DNA from 4 places in the Streptomyces sp. NPDC088124 genome. Region 1 is predicted to be linked to each of the others. Evidence: riboswitches for the same ligand, from Rfam matches in the RefSeq annotation. Region 1 holds a riboswitch; each other region holds the start of a gene.
What was found. A riboswitch is a leader RNA that binds a small molecule or an ion and turns the genes downstream of it on or off. The one in region 1 is predicted to bind S-adenosylmethionine.
Positions count from the first base shown of each region.

Region 2: it holds a riboswitch for S-adenosylmethionine, as region 1 does, so the genes downstream of both, AB0P17_RS11755 (putative leader peptide) here and AB0P17_RS01960 (aminotransferase class V-fold PLP-dependent enzyme) in region 1, are expected to answer to the same signal.
Region 3: it holds a riboswitch for S-adenosylmethionine, as region 1 does, so the genes downstream of both, AB0P17_RS37135 (ABC transporter substrate-binding protein) here and AB0P17_RS01960 (aminotransferase class V-fold PLP-dependent enzyme) in region 1, are expected to answer to the same signal.
Region 4: it holds a riboswitch for S-adenosylmethionine, as region 1 does, so the genes downstream of both, thrC (threonine synthase) here and AB0P17_RS01960 (aminotransferase class V-fold PLP-dependent enzyme) in region 1, are expected to answer to the same signal.

Region 1 covers NZ_JBFBJB010000002.1:133,769-140,587, forward strand. The annotation lists gene AB0P17_RS01945 (NYN domain-containing protein) at 268-1,632, opposite strand; gene AB0P17_RS01950 (hypothetical protein) at 1,670-1,921, opposite strand; gene AB0P17_RS01955 (Lrp/AsnC ligand binding domain-containing protein) at 2,136-2,417, shown strand; gene AB0P17_RS01960 (aminotransferase class V-fold PLP-dependent enzyme) at 2,516-3,940, opposite strand; SAM riboswitch class IV at 4,162-4,279, opposite strand; gene trpD (anthranilate phosphoribosyltransferase) at 4,472-5,536, opposite strand; gene AB0P17_RS01970 (ubiquinol-cytochrome c reductase cytochrome b subunit) at 5,765-6,819, opposite strand, start outside.
Region 2 covers NZ_JBFBJB010000011.1:154,846-161,664, forward strand. The annotation lists gene AB0P17_RS11735 (sulfite oxidase) at 1-1,027, opposite strand, end outside; gene AB0P17_RS11740 (NtaA/DmoA family FMN-dependent monooxygenase) at 1,130-2,503, opposite strand; gene AB0P17_RS11745 (LLM class flavin-dependent oxidoreductase) at 2,524-3,738, opposite strand; gene AB0P17_RS11750 (putative leader peptide) at 3,813-3,929, opposite strand; SAM riboswitch class IV at 4,446-4,553, shown strand; gene AB0P17_RS11755 (putative leader peptide) at 4,590-4,655, shown strand; gene AB0P17_RS11760 (glutathione S-transferase C-terminal domain-containing protein) at 4,767-5,549, shown strand; gene AB0P17_RS11765 (LLM class flavin-dependent oxidoreductase) at 5,594-6,658, opposite strand.
Region 3 covers NZ_JBFBJB010000068.1:31,545-38,363, forward strand. The annotation lists gene AB0P17_RS37125 (alpha/beta hydrolase) at 1-155, shown strand, start outside; gene AB0P17_RS37130 (jacalin-like lectin) at 386-1,729, shown strand; SAM riboswitch class IV at 1,954-2,075, shown strand; gene AB0P17_RS37135 (ABC transporter substrate-binding protein) at 2,253-3,383, shown strand; gene AB0P17_RS37140 (ABC transporter ATP-binding protein) at 3,350-4,657, shown strand; gene AB0P17_RS37145 (ABC transporter permease) at 4,654-5,532, shown strand; gene AB0P17_RS37150 (ABC transporter permease) at 5,525-6,463, shown strand; gene AB0P17_RS37155 (hydantoinase/oxoprolinase family protein) at 6,466-6,819, shown strand, end outside.
Region 4 covers NZ_JBFBJB010000040.1:49,124-55,942, forward strand. The annotation lists gene groL (chaperonin GroEL) at 1-314, opposite strand, end outside; gene AB0P17_RS29140 (cold-shock protein) at 740-943, opposite strand; gene AB0P17_RS29145 (MoaD/ThiS family protein) at 1,303-1,578, opposite strand; gene thrC (threonine synthase) at 1,675-2,967, opposite strand; SAM riboswitch class I at 2,985-3,112, opposite strand; gene AB0P17_RS29155 (glucosyl-3-phosphoglycerate synthase) at 3,338-4,294, shown strand; gene AB0P17_RS29160 (hypothetical protein) at 4,339-4,497, shown strand; gene AB0P17_RS29165 (trehalose-6-phosphate synthase) at 4,649-6,211, shown strand; gene otsB (trehalose-phosphatase) at 6,220-6,819, opposite strand, start outside.

The DNA.
Region 1 (6,819 bases):
TGGGTGATCAACCGCGCGAAGGTTCGAGGCATGACCCTAGTGACCTCCTTGTGATCAGTTCAAATCCTTGTAAGGAAAAACTCCGTCACGAAGCACATTATTTACAGACGCCGACAGCCAGCCGATCGGCAATACACATGCAGTAGCGAACATTTGACATCACACCCATGCAAGCACCGATCAATTCGGGCATTCGCCACCACAGTTGGCCATACGCCAACCGACCGGGCCGATCGGCCACGCGTACGCGCCCCGACCGGTCGCCCGTCAGGCGCGGGAGAGCCGCTTCAGCAGCAGGGCGGAGGCGACGGGCCGGGCACCGGCGCGGGCGACCCCGTCCGCGACCTCGCGGTCGGTGGAGACCACCACCACGGGGCGCCCCGGCGGCTCCGCCCTGACGAGCTGGCGGATCAGCTCGTCCGCGGTCACCCCCGGCTTGGAGAAGAGCACCCGCACCCCGCGCGGCGGCGCGAGCAGCACCGGCGCGGCCAGCTCCGCGCCGTCGAAGACACAGGTCACCTCGGCGCCCGTCTGCGCCGCGAGCATGGCGAGCCCGCCCAGCAGCCGCAGCCGCTGCTTCTCCAACGGCATCGTGGGATAACCGGTCTTGGTCACGTTGTAGCCGTCCACGATCAGATGTGCCTGCGGCAGCGCGAGCAACTGATCGAGCAGCGCCGGATCCATGTCGGAGAGCGCGCGGGCCGCCACGTCCTTGGGTGACATCCGGCCGGGCTCCACCGCGTCGACCGTGTCGGCGGGCCGGCTGGCGGCGGGCGGCAGCGCGAGCTCACGGCGCAGCCCCTGCGCCGACTCCAGCACCGTGTCCAGCAGCAGCCGCAGCCGCATGTCCTCGACCGAGCGGCCCTCGCGCGCGGCCCGGCGGCTCGACTCGACGGTGGACTCCGCCTCCGCGAGCCGCGCCCTGATCCGGCGCGTCTCGCTCTCGGCCGCCGACACCTGGGCCGCGCTCTCCGTCCTGAAGGCCTCGGACTCCGCGTGCGCGCGGCGCAGGGCGGCGTCGCCGCGCTTCACATCGCTGAGCGCGCTGCGCAGCTTACGGTGGAGCACCTCGGTCTCCTTGCGCGCGGCGTCCAGCTCCGCACGCAGCCGCTCCGTCTCGCTCTTCGTCTGCGACCTGGCGGCGGACAGCTCCGCGCGCAGCCGCTCCAGCTCACGCCGGGTCTCCTCATCGGCGCGCTCGGCGTCGGCGCGCTGCGCCTCCTCACCGGCGGCGGCGACCAGTTTCACCCATCCGGGCGGTCTGAGCACATACGCGGCGGCCGCTACGTCGACGGGGTCGGCCGCGGCGGGCGGCGACCCGGACTGCAGGGCGGCGGCCAGCTCCGGCTGGGCCTGGCCGATCCGCTCGCCGATGCGCTGCCGGAACAGGGGGTCGCTCTCCAGCGCGGCGGCCATCGCATTGCCCGCGAATTTCGCACGCCTGTTCGGAGTGAAGCGCGCGTACTGCCGCAGCTGGGCGGGCAGCTCGGTGACGGTCAGCCCGCCGAAGGCGTCCGAGACGAGCGCGACGACCCGGCGTCGTACGCCGTCGGGGAGCGGGCGGTCGAGCGCCTCCGCGGCGCCACCGCCGGCCGCACCGGCCGGCTCAGCACCGCTCGCGGGCTGCTCCACGATCCGTCACCCCATCCACCCCTTACGGGCGGTTCCCTCAGGAACCGGCACCCGGCCTGTCCACCAGCTCGATCTGATCCACGGCGTTGCACCAGCGGCAGCGCACCGACTCGATGGTCTCACTGACCACCTCACGCTCCTCGACCGTCGGCTCCCCGGCCAGGTCCAGATGGACGTACTCGACGACCTTGGACGAGCGCGTCACATCGAACCTGGTCAGATTGCCGCACAAGGTACAGCGCCACCGGGTGGAGGCCGTGGGCTGCGGAACCGTCGGAAGTGCTGCCATCGTGGCGTCCCCTCGCTCTTCATTTCCATCGTCCCTAAGCGGTGCCCCGCGATGCGGCGTCGAACCGCGGACGGCACCCGGCAACCCTACGGCCTCACGGCTCTCCCCCGGCGCCACGGGCTTCGAAGCGGGCTCTCTCCTCGCCTGGGTGCGGTACGGGCGTACCGATAGAGTGAGGGGTCCAGTCGGCGGCCACCGAGGGAGAACGCCAACCGTGATCACCGCGATCGTGCTCATCAAGACCAGCGTGGACCGTATCCCCGAGATCGCCGAGGCGATCTCCGCTCTGGACAACGTCAGCGAGGTCTTCTCCGTGACCGGGCAGTACGACCTGATCGCCATGGTCCGGGTCGCCAAACACGACGACCTGGCGGATGTGATCCCCGGCCGGATCAGCAAGATCGCCGGCGTCGAGGCCACGGACACGCACGTCGCGTTCCGTACGTACTCCCAGCACGACCTGGAGGCGGCCTTCGCGATCGGACTCGACGCGTAGACCGCCTCGGACAGGCAGGGCAGACACGGCAGGCGGGGCGGGCGCGACGGGAGCCGCCCGCCGACGGCCCGCCGGGGGCCTCCGGGTGAGGTACGGAGCTATGCGGCCGCGCCGTCCCGGTCCGGGACGCAACGGCCTTCCTCCGTACGGTAGTTCCACCGCGCGCCGTCGCTCACCAGCTCCCGCACCGCGCGCACGAAGCGCTCCACGTGCTCGTCCGGCGTCCCCGCGCCGAAGCTGACCCGGATCGCGTTGAGCGAGCGCTCACCCGGCTCGGCCTCCGGGGCGCCGCACTCCCCCGGGTCCTGCGGGTCGCTGCCCAGCAGCGTCCTGACCAGCGGGTGGGCGCAGAACAGACCGTCCCGTACGCCGATGCCGTACTCGGCGGAGAGCGCGGCGGCGAAGTGCGAGCTGTTCCACCCCTCCACCACGAACGACAGGACGCCGACCCGCGGCGCGTCGTCGCCGAAGAGCGAGAGCACCTGGACCTCGGGCACCGTCGCCAGTCCCGCGCGCACCTCGGCGACCAGCCGCTGCTCCCGGGCGGCCAGCGCGTCGAACCCCGCCTCGGTGAGCGCCTGGCAGGCGGAGGCGATCGCGTAGACGCCGATGACGTTGGGCGAGCCGGCCTCGTGGCGGGCGGCCGTGGCGTGCCAGTCGACGTCCACCCCGCCGTCGGCACGGCGCGCCACCTTGCGGCTGGCGCCGCCGCCCGCGAGATACGGCTCGGCGTCCTGGAGCCAGTCGGCGCGGCCCGCGAGGACCCCGGAGCCGAACGGCGCGTACAGCTTGTGGCCGGAGAAGGCGACCCAGTCGACGCCGAGTTCCGCGATGTCCACGGCGTGGTGCGGGACGAGCTGCGCGGCGTCGAGGACGATCCGGGCGCCGTGGGCGTGCGCGGCGGCGGTCAGCTCCCGTACGGGCCACAGCTCACCGGTCACGTTGGACGCGCCCGTCACGCAGACCAGCGCCGGCGCGCCCGGGTCGCGCTCGGCCAGCGCCCGCTCCAGGGTGGCGACGGCCTCGGCCGGGGTGCGCGGCGCGTTGAGGTAGGTGACCCGGGCGTCGCGCCAGGGCAGCAGCGAGGCGTGGTGCTCGGTCTCGAAGACGAAGACCTGGCAGCCGGCCGGCAGCACGGCCGCCAGCAGGTTGAGGGAGTCGGTGGTCGAGCGGGTGAAGACGACCTGGTCGTCGGCGCGGCAGCCGAGGAACTCCGCGACCGTGCGGCGGCTGTTCTCGAAGAGGTCGGTGGAGAGCTGCGAGAGGTAGCCGGCGCCGCGGTGGACGCTTCCGTAGTACGGGGCGTAGGCGGCGACGTCGTCCCACACCCGCTGGAGGGCCGGGGCGCTGGCGGCGTAGTCGAGGGCCGCGTACGTGACCTCGCCGCCGGTGACGAGCGGGACGGTCACATCGCGGCCGAGCACCGGGAGCGGTGCTCCACAGGCGGGGTCCTCGGACCCGGCGGAGGCAGCGGTGGCGGTGGTGGAGGCAGCGGAGGAGGAGGCGTTGGGGCGTGCGGACATGGCGTTGTCTCCCGGCGAGAAGAGTCGGAACAGCTTCAAGGACCCACACGGCGCCGTAACAGCATGACGGCATGACAGAGGTGGCGCCAGATGCGGATGTTGCCTCGACGCACGGAAGAGACCGTACGGAGGCGTGTGGAAGAAGGGGCGTAAGAGCCCTAACGCATTCGCTTGCTCACGAGACTGCTCCCTTGAGGACCAGGACCCCAAAGGTGAGAAGGGGTCCGCGCTTGCCGCGGACCTCGCTGCCCACGGCCTGGTCTTCACCCGGGGCACCCCGCCACGGACGGAGGGTTGCCGGACAGCGAGCCGGGGCCTTAATCGCTGTCACTCATGACCTTGGCCGAAAGTATCGCACGGCGGCCTGAACCCCCCAAGTGCTGTCCGCGATACGGGACGGGGCGCGGGGGCGGGGCAGGGCACGGGGCAGGGGACGGGCACGGGGCGGGCGCGAGCACCGCACGAGCACGGGCGGGCACAGGCAGGGGCCGGGACGCGCGCTCCGCGCCCCGGCCCCTCCCCTGCGTCCGGTCAGGCGTTGCTGGCCGCCACCCAGCGGGCCAGCGCGTCCCGCGCCGCGCCCGAGTCGATCGCCTCCGCGGCCCGCGCGATCCCCGCCGTGAGCTGGCTCTCCAGCGGCTCGCCCGTCAGGTCCAGCGCCACCAGCGCCGCCGCCGAGTTGAGCAGCACCGCGTCCCGTACGGGACCGGCCTCGCCCGCCAGCAGCCGGCGCGCGACATCGGCGTTGTACGAGGCGTCCGCGCCGCGCAGCGCCTCCACCGGGACCAGGTCCAGGCCGACATCGCGCGGGTCGAAGGGCTGCTCGGTCACCTTGCCGTCCCGCACGGTCCACACCCGGGAGGTCGCGGTGGTGGTCAGCTCGTCGAGCCCGTCGTCGCCGCGGAAGACCAGCGACGAGTTGCCCCGCTCGGCGAGGACCCCCGCGACGATGGGCGCCATCCGGATGTCCGCCACACCCACCGCCTGGGCTCTGACCCGGGCCGGGTTGGTGAGCGGGCCGAGGATGTTGAAGGTGGTCTGCGCGCCCAGTTCCTTGCGCGCCTTGGCCGCGTACCGCAACGCCGGGTGGAACTTGACCGCGAAGCAGAACGTGATGCCCGCTTCCTCCGCGACCTCGGCGACCCGCTCCGGTGTCAGCTCCAGATTGACGCCGAGCTTCTCCAGTACGTCCGAGGCACCGCTCGCGGAGGACGAGGCGCGGTTGCCGTGCTTGACGACCTTGGCGCCCGTGCCCGCCACGACGATCGCGGACATGGTGGAGATGTTGACGGTCTTGGCGAGATCGCCTCCGGTGCCGACGATGTCGACCGTACGGCCGGGCACCTCGATGGTGTGGGCGTGCGTGTACATGGCGCGGACCAGACCCGAGACCTCCTCGACCGTCTCGCCCTTCGCCCGCAGCGCCACCGCGAAGCCGGCGATCTGCGCGTCGGTGGCCTCGCCGCCCATGATGCGGTCCATGGCCCACGCCGTGTCGTCGGTGGTCAGGTTCTCGCCGCGCAGCAGGGGGTTCAGTACGCCCGGCCAGGTGCGGGCCGCCACGGTGTCGCCTCCGACAGGGGTCACAGCGCTCATGCTCGCTCCTGGGTGTCTGGGACGGCTGCGTGGGCCTCGTACGGTGTGACGGTGTACGGCCCGGCCGCAAGCCTATCGGCGTAGCCGGGCCCCGGTGGAAGAGTGCCCGTACTGCGGACGCGTGGGCGCGTACGACACCGCGGGGGGGCACGCCGAGGGCCCCGGCCGGCTCCCTGGGGAGACCGGGCCGGGGCCCTCGGTGGTGGCGACCTGTGTCAGGCCGGGCGATCAGTGGTGGCCGTGGCCGCTGGTGATCTCCTTGTACTCCTCCGCGGTGGGCTTGGGGAGCTGGTTGTTCTCGCCGTAGTAGCCCTTGCTCAGCTTGACCCTGAGCTTCTCGACGGGCGACACCTTGCGGCGTACCCCGTTCTCGTCGGTCTCGGGGCCCAGCTCGGCGGGCTGGTACTGCTCGTGCGCGGTCAGCTTGTGCAGGTCGCCCTGGTCCAGCGGGGTGTGGACCTCGATGAACTCACCGTGCGGCAGCCGCTTGATGACACCGGACTCGCGGCCGTGCAGCACCTTCTCGGCGTCGCGTCGCTGGAGACCGATGCAGATCCGCTTGGTGACGATGAAGGCGATGACCGGTCCGACGAAGAAGGCGATCCGGACGAACCAGGTGATCGCGTTGATCGACAGATGGAAGTGCGTCGCCCACAGGTCGTTACCGCCACCGACCAGCAGAATGAAGTACCAGGTCAGCCAGGCCACACCGAACGCGGTACGCGTCGGGGCGTTGCGCGGGCGGTCCAGGATGTGGTGCTCGCGCTTGTCCCCGGTGACCCAGGACTCGATGAACGGGTAGACCGCGATCGTGACCAGCACCAGCGGGAAGATGACCAGCGGGATGAAGACACCCAGGACGAGCGTGTGTCCCCACGCGTTGATCTCCCAGCCGGGCATCACACGGATGAGGCCTTCGGAGAAGCCCATGTACCAGTCGGGCTGGGCGCCGGTGGAGACCTGGTCGGGCCGGTACGGGCCGAGGGCCCAGATCGGGTTGATCGTGGCGATCGCGGAGACGATCGCGATGACCCCGAAGACCAGGAAGAAGAAGCCTCCGGCCTTGGCCATGTAGACCGGCAGCAGCGGCATGCCGACGACGTTGGTGTTCGTCTTGCCGGGGCCCGCGAACTGCGTGTGCTTGTGGTAGAAGACCAGGATCAGGTGGGCCACGACCAGACCCAGCATGATGCCGGGCAGCAGCAGGATGTGGACCGAGTAGAACCGGGCCACGAAGTCGCCGCCGGGGAACTCGCCGCCGAACAGGAACATCGACAGGTACG
Region 2 (6,819 bases), on a different contig from region 1:
CGTGGCGGATGCCTCCGGCGCCCGACCAGGAGCGGCCGGTCAGCCGGTGGCGTACCCCCGCGCCGAAGGCGGCGCCCGCGTCGGTCTCGAAGGCGCTCTTGAGGGTCTGCCGGGTGAGCGGGGCGCTGCCTCCGGGCGGATGGCCGGGTCCGAAGAGCCGGTAGAAGTCGGTGTTCCAGGGCGAGTAGAGCGGCTGGTCGGAGACCTCGATGTCACCGACCCACTTGATGTGGGAGATGCCCACCCAGGAGGGCACGAGGACGCGGACCGGGTGGCCGTGGTCGGGGGGCAGCGGCTCGCCGTTCATCTCGTACGCGAGGATCACGTCGTCCAGCGCCTTGGCGACGGGCAGCGGCCGGCGGACCCGGCCGAGGCTGGTCCCGCCGGTCACGTACGCGTCGTCCAGGCCCCGGGGCTGGAGATCCACCGCGTGCCGCGTCAGCCCGGCGAGCCGCAGCACGCGGGAGAGCCGGACGCCCCGCCAGCGGGCGGTGCCGACGGCGCCGAGGGTCCAGGCGGTGCCGGTGACGGTGTCGCCCTGCTGGGTGGTGAAGTGGCTCCGCCCGTTGCCCGCGCACTCCACGAACGCGTCGAGCGTCACGGACGGCAGCCGCCGCAGGTCGTCGTGGCCGAACTCGACCGCCCGGTCGGGGCCCGGCGCGCCGCGCAGTCCGCCGCCCCACACCTTGAGCCGCCAGCTGTCCCGGTCCAGGCGGGGCGTCGAGGTGTGATTGCGGACGAAGAACCGGTCCACGGGCGTGTGGAATCCCGTACCGCGCAGCGCGCTCCAGTTGGTCTCGGCGTTGGTGCCCCGGATCGTGAACAGCTCCGGCGGCACCGGCTTGACGATCCCGGGTGCGGGGGTGTCGGCGGCCGCGCCGGCGGGCCGGCCCGCCAGCGTCGTCAGCACTCCCGCCGCCGCGGCCAGCCGCAGCAGGTCGCGCCGGGACACCCCGTCGGCTCTCGCCTCGCCGGCCAACCACTGGCGCAGGCGGCGTCGGTCGTACGCGGACTCGTCGATACGCATCAGCAGCTCCCTGGGGGTGGAGGGACGGAGCGGAGCCCGTTGGCCCGCGCCCCGTGCCGGGGGTGGGGTCCGATCCTCGCGGAACCCGTCCGGCGGAGAACGTCATGACGCCGCACGCTCACCCCGCTCGTCGTCGGGGTGCGCCAGGCCCAGGTGGTCGCGGAGCGTGGTGCCCTCGTACTCCGTGCGGTACACGCCGCGTTCCTGGAGCAGCGGGACGACGCGGTCGGCGAAGGAGTCGAGGCCGCCCGGGGTGATGTGCGGGACGAGGATGAAGCCGTCGGCGGCGTCGGCCTGCACGAAGTCGTTGATGGTCCGGGCGATGGTGGCCGGGGAGCCGACGAAGTTCTGCCGGTTGCCGGTCTCGATGACGAGATCACGGATCGACCACTTGTTGGCGGCCGCGCGTTCGCGCCAGTCGCGGGCCGTGGTCAGCGGGTCGCGGTACATCCGTACCTGGGCGCGGCCGCGGGCGACGGTGTGCTCGCCGGGGTCGGGGTCGATGTCGGGGAGCGGGCCGTCCGGGTCGTACGCGGACAGGTCACGGTTCCAGACGAACTCCAGGTGCTTGATGGCCGTGGCCCCGCTCACCTGCAGGCGGCGTACCTCACGGGCCTGTTCCTCCGCCTCCGCGTCGGTGTCGCCGAGTACGAAGCTCGCGGCGGGCAGGATCAGCAACTGGTCGCGGCCCCGGCCGTAGCGGGGCAGGCGGCCCTTGACGTCGGCGTAGAACGCCTGGCCTTCCGCGAGGGCGGCGTACCGGCTGAAGATGGCGTCGGCGCTCGACGCGGCGAACTCGCGTCCCTCGTCGGAGTCCCCGGCCTGGAAGATGACCGGGCGGCCCTGCGGGCTGCGCGGGACGTTGAACTGCCCCTGGATGTCGAAGTGCCGGCCCTGGTGCACGAAGGCTCCGGCGCGCGCGTCCCGCAGGAAGGTACCGGTCTCCTGGTCGGCGACGATCTCGTCCCCGTGCCAGGAGTCGAAGAGTTCGTTCGCGGTGGCCAGGAACTCCTTGGCGCGCGCGTAGCGCTCCTCCTGCGGGAGGAAGCCGCCGCGCCGGAAGTTCTCTCCGGTGAACGCGTCCCAGGAGGTGACCACGTTCCAGGCCGCCCGGCCGCCCGAGAGGTGGTCGAGGCTGGCGAACTGGCGGGCCACCTCGTAGGGCTCGTTGAAGGTGGAGTTGATGGTGCCGGTCAGGCCGAGGTGTTCGGTGACGGCGGCCAGCGCGGCGAGGACGGTGAAGGTGTCGGGTCGGCCGACGACGTCCAAGTCGTATATTTTTCCGCCCTGTTCACGCAGTCGCAGCCCTTCGGCGAGGAACAGGAAGTCGAACTTGGCGCGTTCGGCGGTTCGCGCGAAGTGCGCGAAGGAGCTGAACTCGATATGGCTGCCGGCCTCGGGGGCGCTCCACACGGTGGTGTTGTTGACGCCGGGGAAGTGGGCCGCGAGGTGGATCTGCTTGAGCGGTTGGCTCACGGGAGGAGGCTCCTTCGGGCTCAGACGGCCGGGGCGGCGGCGTAGCGGTTGGCGGGGCGGGCGAGCCCGAGCAGCCCGCGCAGGGTGCCGGCCTCGTACGCGCGGCGGAAGGCGCCCCGGCGCTGGAGTTCGGGGACCAGGCCCCGGGTGATCGCCGGGAGGTCGTGCCCGACGACGGCGGGGCGCAGCCGGAAGCCGGACAGTCCCGACGACTGCAGTTCCTGGAGCAGATCGGCGAGCCCGGCGGGGGTTCCGGTGAAGACCGGGGCGTCGCCGGTGTACGGCTGTCCCGCGAGGGCGTCCAGGCGTTCCCGGCGGGCCACGGCCTCGGCGGGGGCGTCGTCGAGGAAGACCAGCAGGTCGCCGAAGATGTGGAGGGGTTCGTCGGCGCGGCCCGCGGCCGTCTGCTCGGCGCGGATCTCGTCGACGACGGCGCGGGCCTGAGCGGCGTCGTGCGGGGTGACGTAGCCGATGTCGGCGGCCCGGGCCACCAGCCGGTAGGGGATGGTGGCGTGGGCGAGGGCGCTGACGATGGGCTGCCCCTGGGGCGGGCGGGGGGTGATCGAGGGGCCCTTGACGGCGAAGTGCCTGCCCTCGAAGTCGATGTAGTGGAGTTTGTCGCGGTCGATGAAGCGGCCGGTGGCGGCGTCCCGGATCTCCGCGTCGTCCTCCCAGCTGTCCCAGAGCCGGCGCACCACCTCGACGTGGTCGGCGGCCTCGTCGAAGGCGTCGGACAGGGCTTCGTGCCCGGCGGGCGTGGCGTACTCCTCGCCGCGGAGCGGCGGGACCGTACGGCGTCCGAAGTGCGCGGCCTCGTTCCGGCGTGCCGAGATCTGTACGCGCAGGCCGGCGCGGCCGGTGCTCACGTAGTCGAGGGTGGCGATCGCCTTGGAGATGTGGAACGGCTCGGTGTGCGTGGCCACGACCGTCGGCACCACACCGATGTGGCGGGTCAGCGGGGCGACCCGCGCGGCGATGAGGACGGCGTCCAGGCGGCCGCGTACCTGGTCGGTGCGGCCGTCGGGTTCGGTGAGGGACGAGGACTGGAGGCCGAGGGCGTCCTCGATGGTCACGAAGTCGAGCAGGCCGTGCTCGGCCTCGGTGACGAGGTCGGTCCAGTAGGCGGGGTCAAGCAGTTCACGGGGGCGGGAGACCGGCTCGCGCCAGGCGGCCGGGTGCCAGCCGGCGCCGTCGAGGGCGACGGCGAGGTGCAGCGGGGAGGGTGACGAGGACATCGGGAGACGCCTTCCTGATCAGCCGTACGGGGAGCCGGTCCCCGTACGAGGGGTGCGGCTGCGAGGGCAACAGGTCAGGGGCGACAGAGCGCGCCGGCCACGCGGAGCAGGTCGATGTGCGTCCGGGAGTACAGGTGCAGACGGCGGGGCGGGGCGGGGGCCACGGCGCGGTGACGGGACACGGGACGCATGTGCCTCACCTCCACCTTTCCGGCCCGGCGGCCCGGCCGGCCTCACGCTCGCGGCTGTCCTGGGGGCGCGCCGCTCACTGGTCAGCAGGCGCAACAACGCGGCTGTGGCTTTCATTCCGCTGTCCGGCTTCCTGTCCGTCCGGTCCGCGACAGCGGTGGTCGTCGGGGACGGGGAAAACCGTCAGTCGTGGCAGAGGGCGGGACAGTGGCAGAGGGCGGGACAAGGTGCGGGACACGGCGCGCTGTTGACGCGCGGCAGGCCGTCGGAGCGGTCCGCGCGGAGCGGGTGCCGCCGTGCGGCCGTCCTGTCAGCTCCGTACATCGCTGTCACCATCACTTCTCCGGCCCTGGGGGCTCCCGTTGTGCGCCGCACGGTAGGCGCGCCCCGAAAAGAATGTCAACGCGGCTGCCCATCAGGTGAGATCGCGCACCCGGCTTCCTTGACGCCGTCACGGAGGGCACCGAGACTGATGTGGACGGTCACGATTGTCAGCGCCCACGGCGCGGGTTCCGCCCGCTCATGTGGTCATCGGCCCCGGCCCGCCGACAGGCAACCCTTCCACCGCGACGGGGTGCTCCGGGTGACGACCGGGTCCCGCCGACGCGGCGGGGCAAGCGCGGTCCCGCGTCTCGCGGGCCCCGGAGGTGAGACGGGTGGCAATGCCGAGGAACGGCTTGACGAGGCGCCTGCACATCGACCTGTTGCGTGTCTCCAGCGCTTACTGATCCGCCGTTGGTCCGTGCGATCCGGACCGGTGCGGGAAGCGCGGTCGCTCCGTATTCGGCCGCCGGTGCCCACAAGGCGGCGGTGGCTTCCTCGTTCCCCAAGGGAGAGTCATGCCCGAGACAATTTCGCGCGGCCCCGGCACGGCCATGGCCGGCGGTCGTCCCCCGGCTCCGTCCGCGTCCGCACTTCGCCCCAGGGTGGCCGCGGCCTCCCCCCGACCGCACCGTTTCCACAGCAGGATCGGCGTCGGCCTGGCCGGCGGCTTCTACCCGGCACCACACCGCTACGATCTCTACCTCTGCGCGGGGTGTCCCCGCTCGCTGCGTGTCTCGATCACCCTCGACCTGCTCGGCCTCGGCGAGTCGGTCGCCACCACGCTCCTGACCCGTCCCGCCGGGACGCCCGAGGCCTTCGCCTCGCTGCGTGGCGCGTACGAGGCAACGGTGCACCACTACGACGGGCCGCTGACCGTGCCCGCGCTGCGCGACCGCTGGAGCGGACGCATCGTCAGCAACGAGACCCCGGCCATCCTCCGCGACCTCGGGGGCCTGCTCCCGGGCCGCGACGGAGCGCGTCACCGCGCCCTCAACCCGCCCGGTCTCGCCCCGGAGATCGACGCACTGCGCGACCTGCTGGACCAGGACGTCACGCCGGCCGGACGGCCTTCGGAGCGGTCGGCGGCACTCGACCTGCTGGACCGCCGGCTCGCCTCGGGCAGCCACGCGTTGGGCGACACCCTGACGGCCGCGGACGTGGACCTGTGGGTGGCGCTCGTCCACCTCGGCCCGGCCGGCACTCTCAGCTCGTACCCCCGGCTCGGGGCGTACGTACGCCGCCTCGCCGATCACCCCGCCTTCCGGGACAGGACCGGGGCGGTGCCCGACGCGGCGTGAGGGCGGGCGCGGCGCCGCGCCGGCCGTCGTGCCGTCCATGACGGTCAGCGCAGCCTGGGCAGCAGTTGGTCTCCGACCCTTGCGGTCTCCTGCTGGTACGGGGTGTCGGAGAGGACGAAGTGGGTGACGCCCAGCGCGCGGTAGTTGTCCAGCGCCGTGGCCACGTCGGCGGCGGAGCCGACCAGCCAGGTGGTCGCCGCCCCTTTGCCGCCGACGGTGCCGGGGGTGGTGTACAGGCAGGTGTCGAGGACCTCGCCCCGTGCCGCGAGGTCGAGAAGCCTCTGCTGTCCTGCGGCGGTCCTGCCGTTCTCCGTCCAGGCGGTCTCCCCCGCGCTCCGGGCCGTCCGCGCGACCTTCTCCTCGGCGGCCCGCCAGGCCTCCTCCGTGGTGTCACGCACCACCGTGGTGATCCGCAGGCCGAACTGGAGAGGCGGGTGCCTGCGGCCCACCTCCTCGCTCAACGCCTTCAGCCGGGCGATGCGTTCGGCGACGCCGTCGAGCGGTTCGCCCCAGAAGAGCTGAACGTCCGCCTCCGCCGCCGACACCCGTTCGGCGGCCTCGGAGGCGCCACCGAAGTAGAGCGTGGGATGCGCCCGCGTGCCGGTGGCGTACGGGCGTGGCGCGACCGTGGACCGGCCGACCCGGAAGTACTCGCCGTCGAACGTCACGTCCTCCTCGGTCCACAGGCGCCGTACGAGACGCAGGAACTCCCGCGTGCGGGCGTACCGCCCCGCGGGGTCACTGTGCGGGTCGCCGTAGGCGGCGGGCTGGTCGAGCCCGCTGACGATGTTGACCAGCACCCGGCCGCGGCTGAGCTGGTCGAGCGTGGCCGCCGCGGCGGCGAAGTGGGCCGGCTGCCAGTACCCGGGGCGGACCGCGATCAGGGGTTTGAAGGTCTCGGTCCTGGCTGCCAGCGCGGTGGCCAGGGTGAAGGTGTCCGGCCGCCCCCACCCGGTGCCCAGGAGCGCGCCGCCCCACCCGTGCGCCTCCGCCGTCCTGGCCAGGTCGGTGGAGTACTCGACGGATCCCCAGCCGGTCGCCCTGTCGTCACCGCGGTGGCCCGGTTCGACGGTGTTGGGGATGTACCAGAGGAATTCCGGACCCATCATGACTCCGATCTCTGCTCGGCCCGCACCGCGAAGCTGCGGGCACGGCCCGGTGAGGGACTCGGGACGCCGGAGGAAGGGCGGGGCCGTGGCGGCCTCGTCGGCCGGGGTGTACGCGGTGCGCGCCGTTCAGCGACGCGAACCGGCCACCGCTCCACGGCCGT
Region 3 (6,819 bases), on a different contig from region 1:
AGGACTGGGGCGCCGCCCTCGGTTTCGACGCCGCCGCCCTGTGGAAGGCGTGGGCCCCCGATCTGGTCCACTCCTCCGTCGCCCTGGGCCACTTCATGGCCGAGGAGGCCCCCGCCGAGGTCGTCGAGGCGCTGCGGAGCCTGCTGGACCGGTAACCCCCGTCAGGGAAAACCGAGAGGATCCGGGGGAAGGATGAACACCCGGCGATCCCGGGACGATCGGCGGGCAACCGCCGCGCGGCGGGACGGCGGACTCGCCGATCCCATGGATCGATCGGGCAACTGCCCTTGTACGTCAAGGCACTTGACCGTAGATGATGACTGCGCGGTAACTTCTCCGTACTCTTCTCCCGCCCTCTCGGGAAGGCCCCCACATGCGAACCCCGATACGCGCGCTGGCCGGTGTCCTCGCCGCCGGCGCGCTGGCGCTCACCGGCCTCGCCACCGGCGCGGCCACACCGGTCGCCGCGGCTCCGGCGGCCCAGGCGGCCCCGGCGGCCGACTCCGGCTCCCTCACGCTGCTGACGTACAACATCGCCGGGCTCCCGCTCGGCCTCGGCCAGAGCGATCCCCAGACCAACACCCCGCTCATCGGGCAGCGCCTGGGCCCGTACGGCATCGTCAACGTGCAGGAGGACTTCAACTACCACGCCTCGCTGTACGCCAACGACGCCCACCCGTACCGCACCGCCACCAGCGGCGGCGCCGCCTTCGGCGACGGCCTCAACACCCTGTCCGACCACCCCTTCGACGACTTCGAGCGGGTCCGCTGGAACGACTGCACGGGCACCGACTGCCTCACCCCCAAGGGCTTCTCGCTCGCCCGGGTCCGGCTCGCCGAGGGCGTGTTCGTGGACCTCTACAACGTCCACACCAACGCCGACACGACGGACGCCGCGCTCGCCGCCCGGCGCGCCAACATTGTCCAGCTCTCGTCCTTCATCCGGACGTACAGCGCGGGCAACGCCGTCATCGTCATGGGCGACACCAACACCCGCTACACGCGCACCGGGGACAACATCCGCACGCTCCTCTCGGAGAACGGCCTCACCGACGCCTGGGTGGAGCTGGTACGCGGTGGCTCCGCCCCGGCCCCCGGCAGTGAGGCGCTGGTCTGCGACTCCGCCGCGCCCACCGACACCTGCGAGGTCGTCGACAAGGTCCTCTACCGGAGCGGTCCGCTGGTCGGCCTCGACGCCACCTCCTTCACCAACGACTGGCGCGCCTTCCTCGACGGCGCGGGCAAGCACCTCTCCGACCACTACCCGCACGCCGTCGGCCTCTCCTGGTCGCTGCCCGCCGACCGCCGCGCCTCCGACTTCTTCGGCGGCCCGCACGGCACCGCGTTCAACGACGCCCGCGCCCTTCCGGCCACCCCCGCGCCCCGCACCCTCACCCTGCGCGGCGGGAGCCGCCTGGACGCCGTCGGCCTCACCTTCGACGGCGGTACGGTGCTGAACCACGGCGGCACGGGCGGCACCGCGTCCTCGCTCACCCTCGCCGCCGGTGAACACCTCACCTCGGTCAAGCTGACCAAGGGGCAGAAGGACGGCCGTACCCGGATCTTCTCCGCCGCGTTCACCACCGACGCCGGCCGCACCCTCGCGGCGGGCACCCCCACCTCGGACGCGGTGACCCGGACCGCTCCGCCGGGATGGCGGATCGTCGGCTTCACCGGCCGCGCGGACGACGAGATCGACAAGCTCGGCGTCGTCTACGCGCCGAAGTAGCCGAAGGGGTACGTCACCCGAGCGCCGCCGGACCGGTGGCGCGGATCGCCGTGGCGGGCGCGGGCGCCGGGGGGAGGGAGACGGCCCGGTGACCGGATGCCGAGACGCTCACGCGAAATTTTGTCCATACTTGCTCAATTTCATCCGGTTCTGCGATCTGAGTGTGACCACCATGTGATCCGCCTCGTCTTCAGAATCCAGCCACAGAGTGTTACGTTTTTGGCCGTCACGAGTCCCAGCGACAAGCCCCGGCTTGCTGGGCGGCAACCCTCCTTCTGCGGTGGGGTGCCCCGGGTGATGACACGGCTCCACGCGCACACCGATGTGCCGGGAGCAAGCGCGGACCTGTCACCCAGGTCCAGTACCTGTGACGGGAGCACGAGATGACAGCGGACGTGATGCCCCAGGGCACGTCGTCATGGTGCCCCGCCCAGCGGCCCCCGCTCGACGAGCGGCCGGCGAACCATCACCCACGGGCCGGCGCGCCGTTCGCCGTCACCCCGCACCGAGGAGTCCTCCCCTCATGAGAGCTGCCCTGTCACGCCCACGCGGGCGACGCCCCCTGCTGGCCCTCGCCTCGGCCGCCACCGTCCTCGCCGCCGTCGCCGGCTGCGGGGTCGACACCGGTGGCTCCGGCGGGGGCTCCGGCGACGGAGGGTCCGGCTCCAAGGGGGAGCAGATCACCGTCACGGCCTTCGCGGGCCCCTGGGGAGAGCTGTTCAAGAAGTCCTTCGTCGCCCCGTTCGAGAAGGACACCGGCATCAAGGTGAACCTCGTCTACGGCGCCGACTCCGCCTGGCTCACCAAGCTCCGTGCCGCGGGCGGGAAGGACGCGCCGTTCGACGTCGTCGCCCTCACCCCCGGCTCCCTGCACCAGGCCGTCGGCGGCGGTCTCCTCCAGCCGCTCAAGACCGGTGACCTCAGCCACTGGAAGCAGCTCGACCCGGTCCTCACCCAGCAGTCCACGGTCGAGGGCTCCGCCTACGGCGTGCCGCTGACCACCGGCTCCAACGGACTGCTGTACCGCACCGACAAGATCAAGCAGGCGCCCCGCGACTGGACCGACATCTTCGACAAGAAGTACTGCGGCCATGTCGCGCTGCCGCCGCTCACCTACAACGCGGGCCTGGAGTTCTTCTCCGCGCTGGTCTCCCAGGACGGCGGAAAGCTCTCCGACCCCGCCGCCGTCGACCGGGCGTTCGAGAAGCTCGCCCAGCTCAAGGACTGCGTCTCGGCGTACCCGGCGGACGCGGGCAGCGTCTCCACCGTCCTGCAGAACGGCGACGCCTGGATCGTGCCCTTCTGGGACGGCCGCGCCTTCGCCATGGCCAAGGAGGGGCAGCCGATCGGCTTCAGCTACCCCGCCTCCGGCGCCGTCGGCGCGCTGACCTCGTACTACGTCCCCAAGGGCAGCGCGCACACCGAGGCCGCCTACAAGTTCCTCGACTACCTCAGCGCCGCCCAGTACCAGAAGCCCTTCGCCGAGGGCACCTTCTACGGCGCGGGCAACGACACCATCGACTACAGCCCCGACTTCAAGGCGAAGGTCAAGTACGGCGAGGACGTCTACAAGACGTTCACCTGGGTCGACTACAAGACGGCGACCCCCAAGCTGAACGAATGGCAGCAGCGGTGGAATCAGATCTTCAAGTGACCGGGCACCGCGACGACGCCGGCGGCGGGACCGCCGCGCACATCGAGATCGAGGGCCTGGCCGCCGGGTACGAGGGACAGCGCATCCTCGACGTCGGCCGGCTCTCCATCAGGCGCGGCGAGTTCCTCTCCGTCCTCGGCCCCAGCGGCTGCGGCAAGACGACCCTCCTCAACAGCCTGGCGGGATTCGTCCGGCCCACCGCGGGCCGGATCACCCTGGACGGCACGGACCTCACCGACATCCCCACGCACCGCAGGGGGCTTGGCCTCGTCTTCCAGAACTACGCGCTCTTCCCGCACATGACCGTCGCCGGCAATGTGGCGTACGGCCTGAAGGTGCGCCGCACCGAGCGCGCCGAGCGGGACGAACGCGTCGCCGAGGCGCTGCGCCTCGTCGGCCTGGAGGCGTACGCGGACCGCAGGCCGCGGCAGCTCTCCGGCGGCCAGCAGCAGCGGGTCGCCGTGGCCCGCGCGCTGGCCACCCGGCCCGCCGTACTGCTGCTCGACGAGCCGCTGTCCAACCTCGACGCCAAGCTGCGCCGCGAGATGCGGGTGGAGCTGCGGGAGCTCCAGCAGCGCCTCGGCATCACCATGGTCTTCGTCACGCACGACCAGGAAGAGGCGATGTCGCTCTCCGACCGGATCGCCGTGATGAACGGCGGCCGGGTCGAACAGCTCGGCACGCCCACCGAGGTGTACCGGACGCCCGCGACCCGCTTCGTCGCCGAGTTCATCGGCGCGGCCAACATCCTGGAGGGCACCGGAGCCGGCGACGGGACGCTCCACGTGGGCGGGGTACGGCTGGACTCCGGCCTGGCCACGCTGCCCGACGGGGCCCCGGTCACGCTCGCCGTACGGCCGGAACGCGTCACGGTCCGGGCCGCCGAGGCGAAGGCCGAGGCGGCTGCCGGGAGCGACGGCGACGCGGACGCCGGAGCCGCGGCCGACGCGGACGCCGGAGTCCCGACCGGGGCCGTCCGCGGCTCCGGGATCGTCGGCTACCGGGCGTTCACCGGCGAGGCGTGGCAGGCGCAGATCGTCGTCGCCGAGGGCGTCGCGGTCAACGCCAGGACCGCCGAGGAGCCCCCGGCCGTCGGCGCGCGGGTCAGCTTCGGCTGGTCGGCCGCCGACGTCATCCTCCTCGGCCCCGGTCAGGGCGGCGGGGGAGTCGCAGAGGCCGGGGGAGTCGCCGGGGCCGGGGGAGTCCCCGGAACCGGCGGCGCGGCCGGAGCGGGCGCCCGGGACGCCGCCACGAAGGAGGCGACGTCCGGATGAGCGCGCCCGCCGCCCGCGCGCCGCGCCGGCTGCGCGGGCTGCTGCCCGTCGCGCCGGTCGTGGTCTTCCTGCTGGCCCTGTTCGTGATCCCGCTGGTGCGGGTCCTCGCGCTCAGCTTCCACCCGTCGGACGCCAACGGCTATCCGCTCGACGGCTACTCGCTCACGCAGTACCGCAGGGTCTTCACCGAGGCGTTCTTCTCCGAGTCCTTGTGGCAGAGCCTGCTCACCTCGCTGCTGGTCACCGTCCTGTGCGTGCTGCTCGGCTTCCCCGCCGCGTACGCGCTGGCCCGCGCCCGCAAGGGAGTGGTGCGCACCCTGCTCTTCGTCGCGGTCGTCTCGCCGCTGCTCACCAGCGTCGTCGTCCGCAGTTACGGCTGGGTCGTGCTCTTCTCCGCCAACGGCGCGGTGAACCGGATCCTCATGGGCCTCGGCATCCTGGACCAGCCCGCGCCGCTGCTGACCAGCTACCTCGTGGTCGTCGTCTCCGTCACCCATGTCCTGCTGCCGTTCGCGATCCTGCCGCTGACGACCGCGCTGGGCTCCATCGACGACAACCTCTCCCGCGCCTCGCGGAGCCTGGGCGCCGGGCCCGTACGCACCTTCTGGAAGGTCACGGTGCCGCTCAGCCTGCCCGGCGTCGCGGTGGGCGCCACCGTCGTCTTCCCGCTCGCCATGGGCATCTACATCACCCCGCTGCTGGTCGGCGGCGCCAACCAGCCGCTCGCCGGGCTGCGCGTCTACAGCCAGATCACCAGCGTCTTCGACTATCCGGTGGCGGCGGCGCTCAGCCTCACCCTGCTCCTGCTGACCCTGCTGGGCGTCTCCGCCCTCGGCACCGGATTCCGCTTCTGGGAACGGAGGCTCCATGGCTGACCCCGCCGTCGACCGTACGCACCACCACCCCGCCCCCGACGGGCCGCCCGCGGGGACCGGCACCCCCACCGCGGACACGGAGGCCGGCGCGTCCGCGCCCCGGGGCCCGTCCGCGAAGGCCCGTGCGGGCCGGGGCTCCGCCCTGCTGCGCCGCGCCGGGCGGACCGCGGCCGCGCTCCCCGCCGTCGCCGTCTTCCTCTACCTGCTGGCCCCGCTCGCCGTGCTGGCCCTCAGCTCCCTCAACTCCACCAGCTCACTGAGCTTCCCGCCCAGCGGGCTCTCCCTGCGCTGGTACTCCGAGGTCCTGTCCTCCCCGGACTGGCTGGTCTCCTTCCGGCTCAGCGGCGTCCTGGTGCTGCTCGTCGTCCTCACCACCGTCACCATCGGCACGCTCGCCGCGTACGGACTGGTCCGCGGCGACTTCCCGGGCCGCGGTGTGCTCTCCGGGCTGGCCCTCGCCCCGCTGATGGTCCCCGAGATCATCATCGGCCTCGGGCTGCTCTACTACTTCCAGGGCCTCGGCCTGGTCAACACCCTGCCCGGGCTCTGGCTGGCGCACTCCCTGGTCGCCCTGCCCTTCGTCATCCGTACGGTGATGGTCAGCGCCCAGGCGCTCGACCCGACCCTGGAACGCGCGGCGGCCACGCTCGGCGCCGGACGGGTCCGTACCTTCCTCACCGTCACCCTGCCGCTGCTGCGCCCCGGCATCCTCGCCGGAGCGGTCTTCGCCGCCGTCACCTCGCTCGGCGAGGTCGCGGTCTCGGCGCTGGTCTCCGGCTCCAACACGACCACCGTCCCGGTCCGTATCTTCTCGGCGGTCCAGTTCCAGCTCGACCCGTCGGTGGCCGCCGTCTCCACGCTCCTGATGCTCGTCAGCGTGCTCGTCCTGGTGGCCGTCGACCGGTTCACCAACTTCTCGGAGGTGCTCTGACCGTGCCCGCTGACCCCACCACGGCGGCCCCGCGTGCCCGAGTCGGCATCGACGTGGGCGGCACCTTCACCGACTTCGTCCTCGCCGTGCCCGGCGACCGGGGCGCTCTCCTCCACCACAAGGAGCCCAGCACCCCCGGCGATCCGGCGCGCGCCGTCGCCGACGGGCTCGCCGCCGTCCTCGACCGGGCCGGACTGCACCCCGGAGATCTCGCCGCCGTCACCCATGGCACCACCATCGGGCTGAACGCGATCATCCAGCGGCGCGGCGCCCGGATCGCCCTGGTCGTCACCGAGGGCTACCGGGACATCCTGGAGATCGGCCGCAGCCGGATGCCGTCCTCCTTCGACCTGCAC
Region 4 (6,819 bases), on a different contig from region 1:
TTGCGCAGGCCCTCGCGGACGAGCGCCTGGGCGAGGACGGTCGCGGTGGTCGTACCGTCACCGGCGACGTCGTCCGTCTTCTTGGCGACTTCCTTGACCAGCTCGGCGCCGATCTTCTCGTACGGGTCCTCGAGCTCGATCTCCTTGGCGATGGACACACCATCGTTGGTGATCGTGGGGGCGCCCCACTTCTTCTCGAGGACGACGTTGCGGCCCTTGGGACCAAGGGTGACCTTGACGGCGTCGGCGAGCTGGTTCATCCCGCGCTCGAGACCGCGCCGTGCCTCCTCGTCGAACGCGATGATCTTGGCCATGTGAAGTGGTCCTCCCGGACGGATGGGGTCTCCCCTGCTCGAACGCAGTTGAGAGCTTGGGGAAGGATTGCTCCGGACCGCGCTGGCGCCCGCGACGGACGGCCTGAGAGCCGCTGGTTCCTTGCCCCACCGACTCTTCGGGCCTCACCGACCCGGTCCTTAAGTTGTCACTCTCACTCGCAGAGTGCTAACGCCAATAATTAGCACTCGACCCATGAGAGTGCAAGCGCCCGCAGGGCGTCGTTGTGGGGTGGCGGCCGGGCGACGGGTGGGCGCGAGCACCTGAGGACTTCGCACCCGGAGCCGAGCGGACACGCGTGAGGGGCCCGTATCCCGGTGCGGGATGCGGGCCCCTCATGCGTGAGTGGGTGCAGAGTGCGTACTGACCGCGTACGTGAGTGCGTCGGTGGCCGATCGCGCCGGGATCAGACGGCGAGCTTGACCATGTCCGCCTGCGGACCCTTCTGGCCCTGCGAGATCTCGAACTCCACTCGCTGACCTTCTTCAAGGGTGCGGTAACCGTCCATCTGGATCGCGCTGTAGTGGACGAATACATCCGCACCACCGTCGACCGCGATGAAGCCGTAGCCCTTCTCCGCGTTGAACCACTTGACGGTGCCCTGAGCCATGCCAACTCCCCTATTACTGGCCCTTGGACGGGGCCACACTTCGCGCCGGAACGCGTCGACCGCGGCTGAATGTATCTGCCCAACTGCCCTCTGCAACAGGTCAATCGGACGAGAAATCTGGGCCTGGCCGAACACGCATAGTGCTGAATCCACTGCGTTCCGGGGCAAGTCGGGCCGGGCAAAGGGTACGTACACCACATACGGCGCCAGGACTTTGCCCTCATGTTGTCGCGTTCTCGCTCGCGTTCGGAGCGGGCGACGGCGGGGCGTTCCCACACTCTACCGTGCTCAACCATGTAGAACGGTCCCCTCCGCTTCTGTCGCGGAGAGGACCGTTTCCCTTACGGAGCGCGGCGGCGTCAGCCTCCGGCGACCGCCGGGATGATGGAGATGCCCGCGCCCGCCGGGGTGGCGGTCTCCAGGCCCTGCTCGAAGCGGACGTCGTCGTCGTTCACGTACACGTTCACGAAGCGGCGCAGCTTGCCGTCGTCGTCCAGGACACGCGCGGCGATGCCCGGGTGGCTCGTCTCCAGGGACTGGATGACCTCGGAGAGGTTCGCGCCCTCCGCGGGGACTTCGGCCTGGCCGGCGGTGTAGGTGCGGAGGATGGTGGGGATACGGACCTTGACGCTCATGATGGGACCTTTCTGCGAAGTCGAAGTCGGAGTCGGTGGTCGGTGGTCGGCCTGACGGATCATCGGTTCGTCAGCGGGGTCAGCTTGGCCGCGTGATCAGCTCGCGGCAAGACCGGCTTCGCGGAACGCGTCGAGACTCGGGCGGATCGTCGCCGTCGGACCGGTCGTCGGCGCCACGGCGTCCAGCGTCTTGAGCCCGTCACCGGTGTTGAGGACGACCGTGGTGAGGGCCGGGTCGAGGACGCCGGTCTCGATGAGCTTCTTCGTCACGCCGACGGTCACCCCGCCCGCGGTCTCGGCGAAGATGCCCTCGGTGCGCGCCAGCAGCTTGATCGCGTCGACGATCTGCTCGTCGTTCACGTCCTCCACCGCGCCGCCGGTGCGCCGGGCGATGTCCAGGACGTACGGGCCGTCGGCCGGGTTGCCGATCGCCAGGGACTTGGCGATGGTGTCCGGCTTCTGCGGCCGTACGACGTCGTGGCCGGCCTTGAAGGCGGTGGAGACCGGCGAGCAGCCCTCGGCCTGGGCGCCGAAGATCTTGTAGGGGCGGTCCTCGACGAGACCCAGCCTGATCAGCTCCTGGAGCCCCTTGTCGATCTTCGTGAGCTGCGATCCCGAGGCGATCGGGATGACGATCTGGTCCGGCAGCCGCCAGCCGAGCTGCTCGCAGATCTCGTACGCGAGGGTCTTGGAGCCCTCTCCGTAGTACGGCCGCAGGTTGACGTTGACGAAGCCCCAGCCCTCGCCCAGCGGGTCGCCGATGAGCTCGGAGCAGAAGCGGTTGACGTCGTCGTAGTTGCCCTCGATGCCGACCAGCTCGCCGCCGTACACCGCGGCCATGACGACCTTGCCCTGCTCCAGGTCGTGCGGGATGAAGACGCAGGAGCGGAAACCGGCGCGGGCCGCGGCGGCGCCGACGGCGCCCGCGAGGTTGCCGGTGGAGGAGCAGGAGAGGGTGGTGAAGCCGAAGGCGCGCGCGGCCTCGACGGCGATGGCGACGACGCGGTCCTTGAAGGAGTGCGTCGGGTTGCCGGAGTCGTCCTTGATGTGGAGCGAGCCGGTGATCCCCAGCTCACGGGCGAGGTTGTCGGCCTTGACCAGCTTGGTGAAACCGGGGTTGAGGCTGGGCTTCGAGGCGACGTCCGCGGGGACCGGCAGCAGCGGCGCGTACCGCCAGATGTTGTCCGGGCCCTCGGCGATGCGCTTCTTCAGCTCTTCGGGGCCGCCGCTCGGCAGGTCGTACGCGACTTCGAGCGGCCCGAAACAGCTCGCGCAGGCGAAGATGGGGCCGAGGTCGAAACGCTCTCCGCATTCGCGGCACGAGAGTGCGGCGGCGGGTCCGAGGTCGACGGTCGCGTCGGTACCGCTCCGGACGGTCTGCACAGCCATGATGGCGAGGCCCTTTCTCCTCATCTTCCTCGCGACGTACTTCGCCACGAGACGGAATTGGCACCTTCCCCACCGTGACCTCATGGTCGGCGGGAGGGTTGCCGGGACTTCAACGGGCCGTTCCCTCAGTCCCTCTGGATGAGCGCTATGGCGCCGGAGCCTTGGTCCGGTGCGTTTGTTCACGTCCTGACCCCGGCATGCCGTGGTCATTCACGTTGTTCAAGACTGTAACCGAAGGGGCGGAGGGTTGAGATAGTCGTCCGCACCGCGAGATGGATCACGTTGCGGCATGTGCGCCAACGTGCGTGCCGACGTACGAGCCATGAGACATCACGTACCTGACCGAGAACGCGCGCAGGGAGTACCGAACGTGCTGGAAGAGGTGGAGCACTGGCTGACCAGGCGTTCCTGGTCGGCGGGGGACCGTACGCTCGACCGGCTCCTGGCGGCGAAGGCGGCGCGCGGCGCCACGGTGAGCGTGGTCCTGCCGGCGCTCGACGAGCAGGAGACGGTCGGCGCGATAGTCGCCGTCATCCGGCGCGAGCTGATGGAGCGGGTGCGGCTGGTCGACGAGCTGGTGGTGATCGACTCCGGCTCCGCCGACCGTACGGCCGAGGTCGCCGCGGCGGCGGGCGCGCGGGTCGTCCACCGGGACACGATCCTGCCGCGGCTGCCCGCGCTGCCCGGCAAGGGCGAGGTGCTGTGGCGGTCGCTGCTGGTGACGCGCGGTGACATCGTGTGCTTCGTCGACGCCGATCTGCGGGAGTTCTCGCCGGATTTCGTCTCGGGGATCGTGGGCCCGCTGCTCACCGAGCCCGAGGTGCAGTTCGTGAAGGCGATGTACGACCGCCCGCTGCGCCAGGGGCCGGCGCCGGAGGCCGGCCAGGGCGGGCGGGTGACCGAGCTGGTGGCGCGCCCGCTGCTCAACCTGCACTGGCCCCGGCTGGCGGGCTTCGTCCAGCCGCTGGGCGGGGAGTACGCGGCGCGCCGCTCGCTGCTGGAGCGGCTGCCGTTCCCGGTGGGGTACGGCGTGGAGCTGGGCCTGCTGGTGGACGCGCTGCACACGGTGGGGCTCGACGCGCTGGCCCAGGTGGACGTGGGTGTACGGCTCCACCGCCACCAGGACGACCGGGCGCTGGGGCGGATGGCCGCGGCGATCTACCGCACGGCGCAGCTGCGGCTCCAGCGGGGCCATCTCGTACGGCCGCGGCTGACGCAGTTCGAGCGGGGCGAGGACGGCTTCGTACCGCGGACACACCCGGTGGACACGGAGGAGCGGCCGCCGATGCGGGAGATCGCGGAGTACACGGCCGGACGCGCGGCGTAGCGTCGGATCATCGCACTATTTGCCTAGATTGCTCCCTCATGGAAATGAATCGCACGTTTTCGGGGGCTTCGGAACTGACCTGGGTGGTGCTGGCGCAGGTCGGCACCACGGCCGAGCGGCTGTGGCTGCTGGGCGGGATGACGTTCGCGCTGACGGCCGCGGCGGTGGTCGCGCTGGCCGCCGCGCGCGGCCGGCGCGACTAGAGAGCCCGCCGGACAACCCCCCGGAGGGGCAGCCTCCGAGCGGTCTCCGGTCGGCATCCGGGCGGCCTCCGGGTGGAAGGGGCTCCCGGGGCCGGGGATGTCACACGAGCCGTACGTTTGAGCGTTTCCGGGACGGGCTAGGTTTCGCGACATGGTTACCGAGCCGTCAGAAGCTTCCGGACCCTCCGAGCCGGCCGCCACCGGCACCCCCGCGCCCGCCCGTGTCCTCGTGGCCTCCAACCGCGGCCCCGTCTCGTACACACGGCACGACGACGGGACGCTGGAGGCCCGGCGCGGCGGCGGCGGACTGGTGTCGGGGCTGTCGGCCATCGGCTCGGACGACGACGCCATCTGGGTGTGCGCGGCGCTCGGCGAGGGCGACCGGGAGGCCGTGCGGCGCACGGAGGGCCGCCTCGACCCGGCCGACACGGGCGGGCAGCGGGTACGGATGCTGGGCATCGAGCCCGAGGTGTACGCCGCCGCGTACAACGACGTCGCCAACTCCACGCTCTGGTTCGTCCACCACATGCTCTACCAGACCCCCCTGGAGCCGTCCTTCGGCCCGGAGTTCCGCGAGCGGTGGGCGGCGTACGAGACGTACAACCGCGCCTTCGCCGAGGCGCTGGCGCAGGAGGCGGCAGAGGGCGCGGCGGTCCTCGTGCAGGACTACCACCTGGCGCTGGTCCCGGGGATGCTCCGGGCGCTCCGCCCCGACCTCAGGATCGGGCACTTCTCGCACACGCCGTGGGCGCCGCCGGAGTACTTCCGGCTGCTGCCCGACGACATCGCGGAACGGCTGCTGCTGGGCCTGCTCGGCGCCGACCGGCTGGGCTTCCTCACCCGGCGGTGGGCGGGGGCGTTCAAGGAGTGCGCCCGCGCCGTGCTGGCGGGGCGCGGGCTGACGGCGCACTGGCCGGACGACGGCGCCGTGGACGGCGGGCCGCCGTACCTCACCTGCCCGCGCGCCGGTGACGGCCCGGCGGACGGCCGGACCTACCTCGCGGTCCACGGCCTGGGCGCGGACGGCGACTTCCTGCGCGAGCGGGCGCACCGCCCGGACGTGGCCGAGCGGATGGTGACCCTGCGCGAACAGATCGGCAGGACGGCGGACGGGGCCGACCGGAAGACGATCGTCCGGGTGGACCGTACGGAGCTGTCCAAGAACATCGTCCGGGGCCTGCTCGCCTACCGGCAGTTCCTGCTCGACCACCCTGAATGGCGCGAGCGCGTGGTCCACGTCGCCTTCGCGTACCCCTCCCGGCAGGACCTGGCGGTCTACCGCGACTACACGGCGGAGGTCCGGCGGACCGCCGACGCGGTCAACGCGGAGCTGGGCACGCCCGGCTGGACCCCGGTCGTGCTGCACGTCCTCGACGACTTCGCCCGCTCCCTGGCCGCGTACCGCCTGGCCGACGTGGCGCTGGTCAACCCCATCCGCGACGGCATGAACCTGGTCGCGAAGGAGATCCCCGTCCTCTCGGAGCGCGCCTGCGCGCTGGTCCTCTCCCGGGAGGCGGGCGCCTGCGCGGAGCTGGGCGAGGACGCGCTGGTGGTGAACCCGTACGACATCGGCGCGACGGCCGACGCCCTCCACGAGGCCCTGACCATGCCCGCCGCCGACCGAGCGGACCGCGCCAAGCGCCTGGCCGCGGCGGCGACGGCACTGCCGCCGCAGCGCTGGTTCCTGGACCAGCTGGAGGCGCTGCGGGCCTGAGGCCCCTCTCAGCCCATGGCCGGAACCAGAGCGGCCAGGAAGTCCGCCAGGGCGGCCGGGCCCGGGAGGACGAGGTCGGCCCGTTCGGCCAGTTCGGGGACTTCGGTGCCGCTGGCGACCAGCAGGCCCGGGTGGCCCTCCGAGCGGAGCTTCTCGACGGCCGCGTAGGCCGGCAGGTCGCCCAGGTCGTCGCCCGCGTACAGGACGGTCTCGGCGCCGACCTCGCGGACGTACTCCAGCAGCGCCACGCCCTTGTCGACGCCCGGCGGGCGCAGCTCCAGGACCATGCGGCCCGGTTCGACGATCAGGCCGTGGCGCGCGGCGAGTTCGGCGAGGGGGTCGCGCAGCGCCTCGAAGGCCGCCCGGGGGTCGGTGGCGCGGCGGGTGTGGACGGCGACCGCCCGGCCCTTCTCCTCGATCCAGGTGCCGCGCCAGGCGCTGAACTGTTCGAGGAAGCCGGGGAGTTCGGCGCGTACCGCCGCGACGCCCTCGTGCGGGGCGGGGGCGTGGACCGTACCGGAGACGGCGTCCCAGCGCTCGGCGCCGTAGTGGCCGAGGACGACGAGGTGTTCCAGCCCTGGCACCCCGGCGAAGCCGCCGTACCGTAC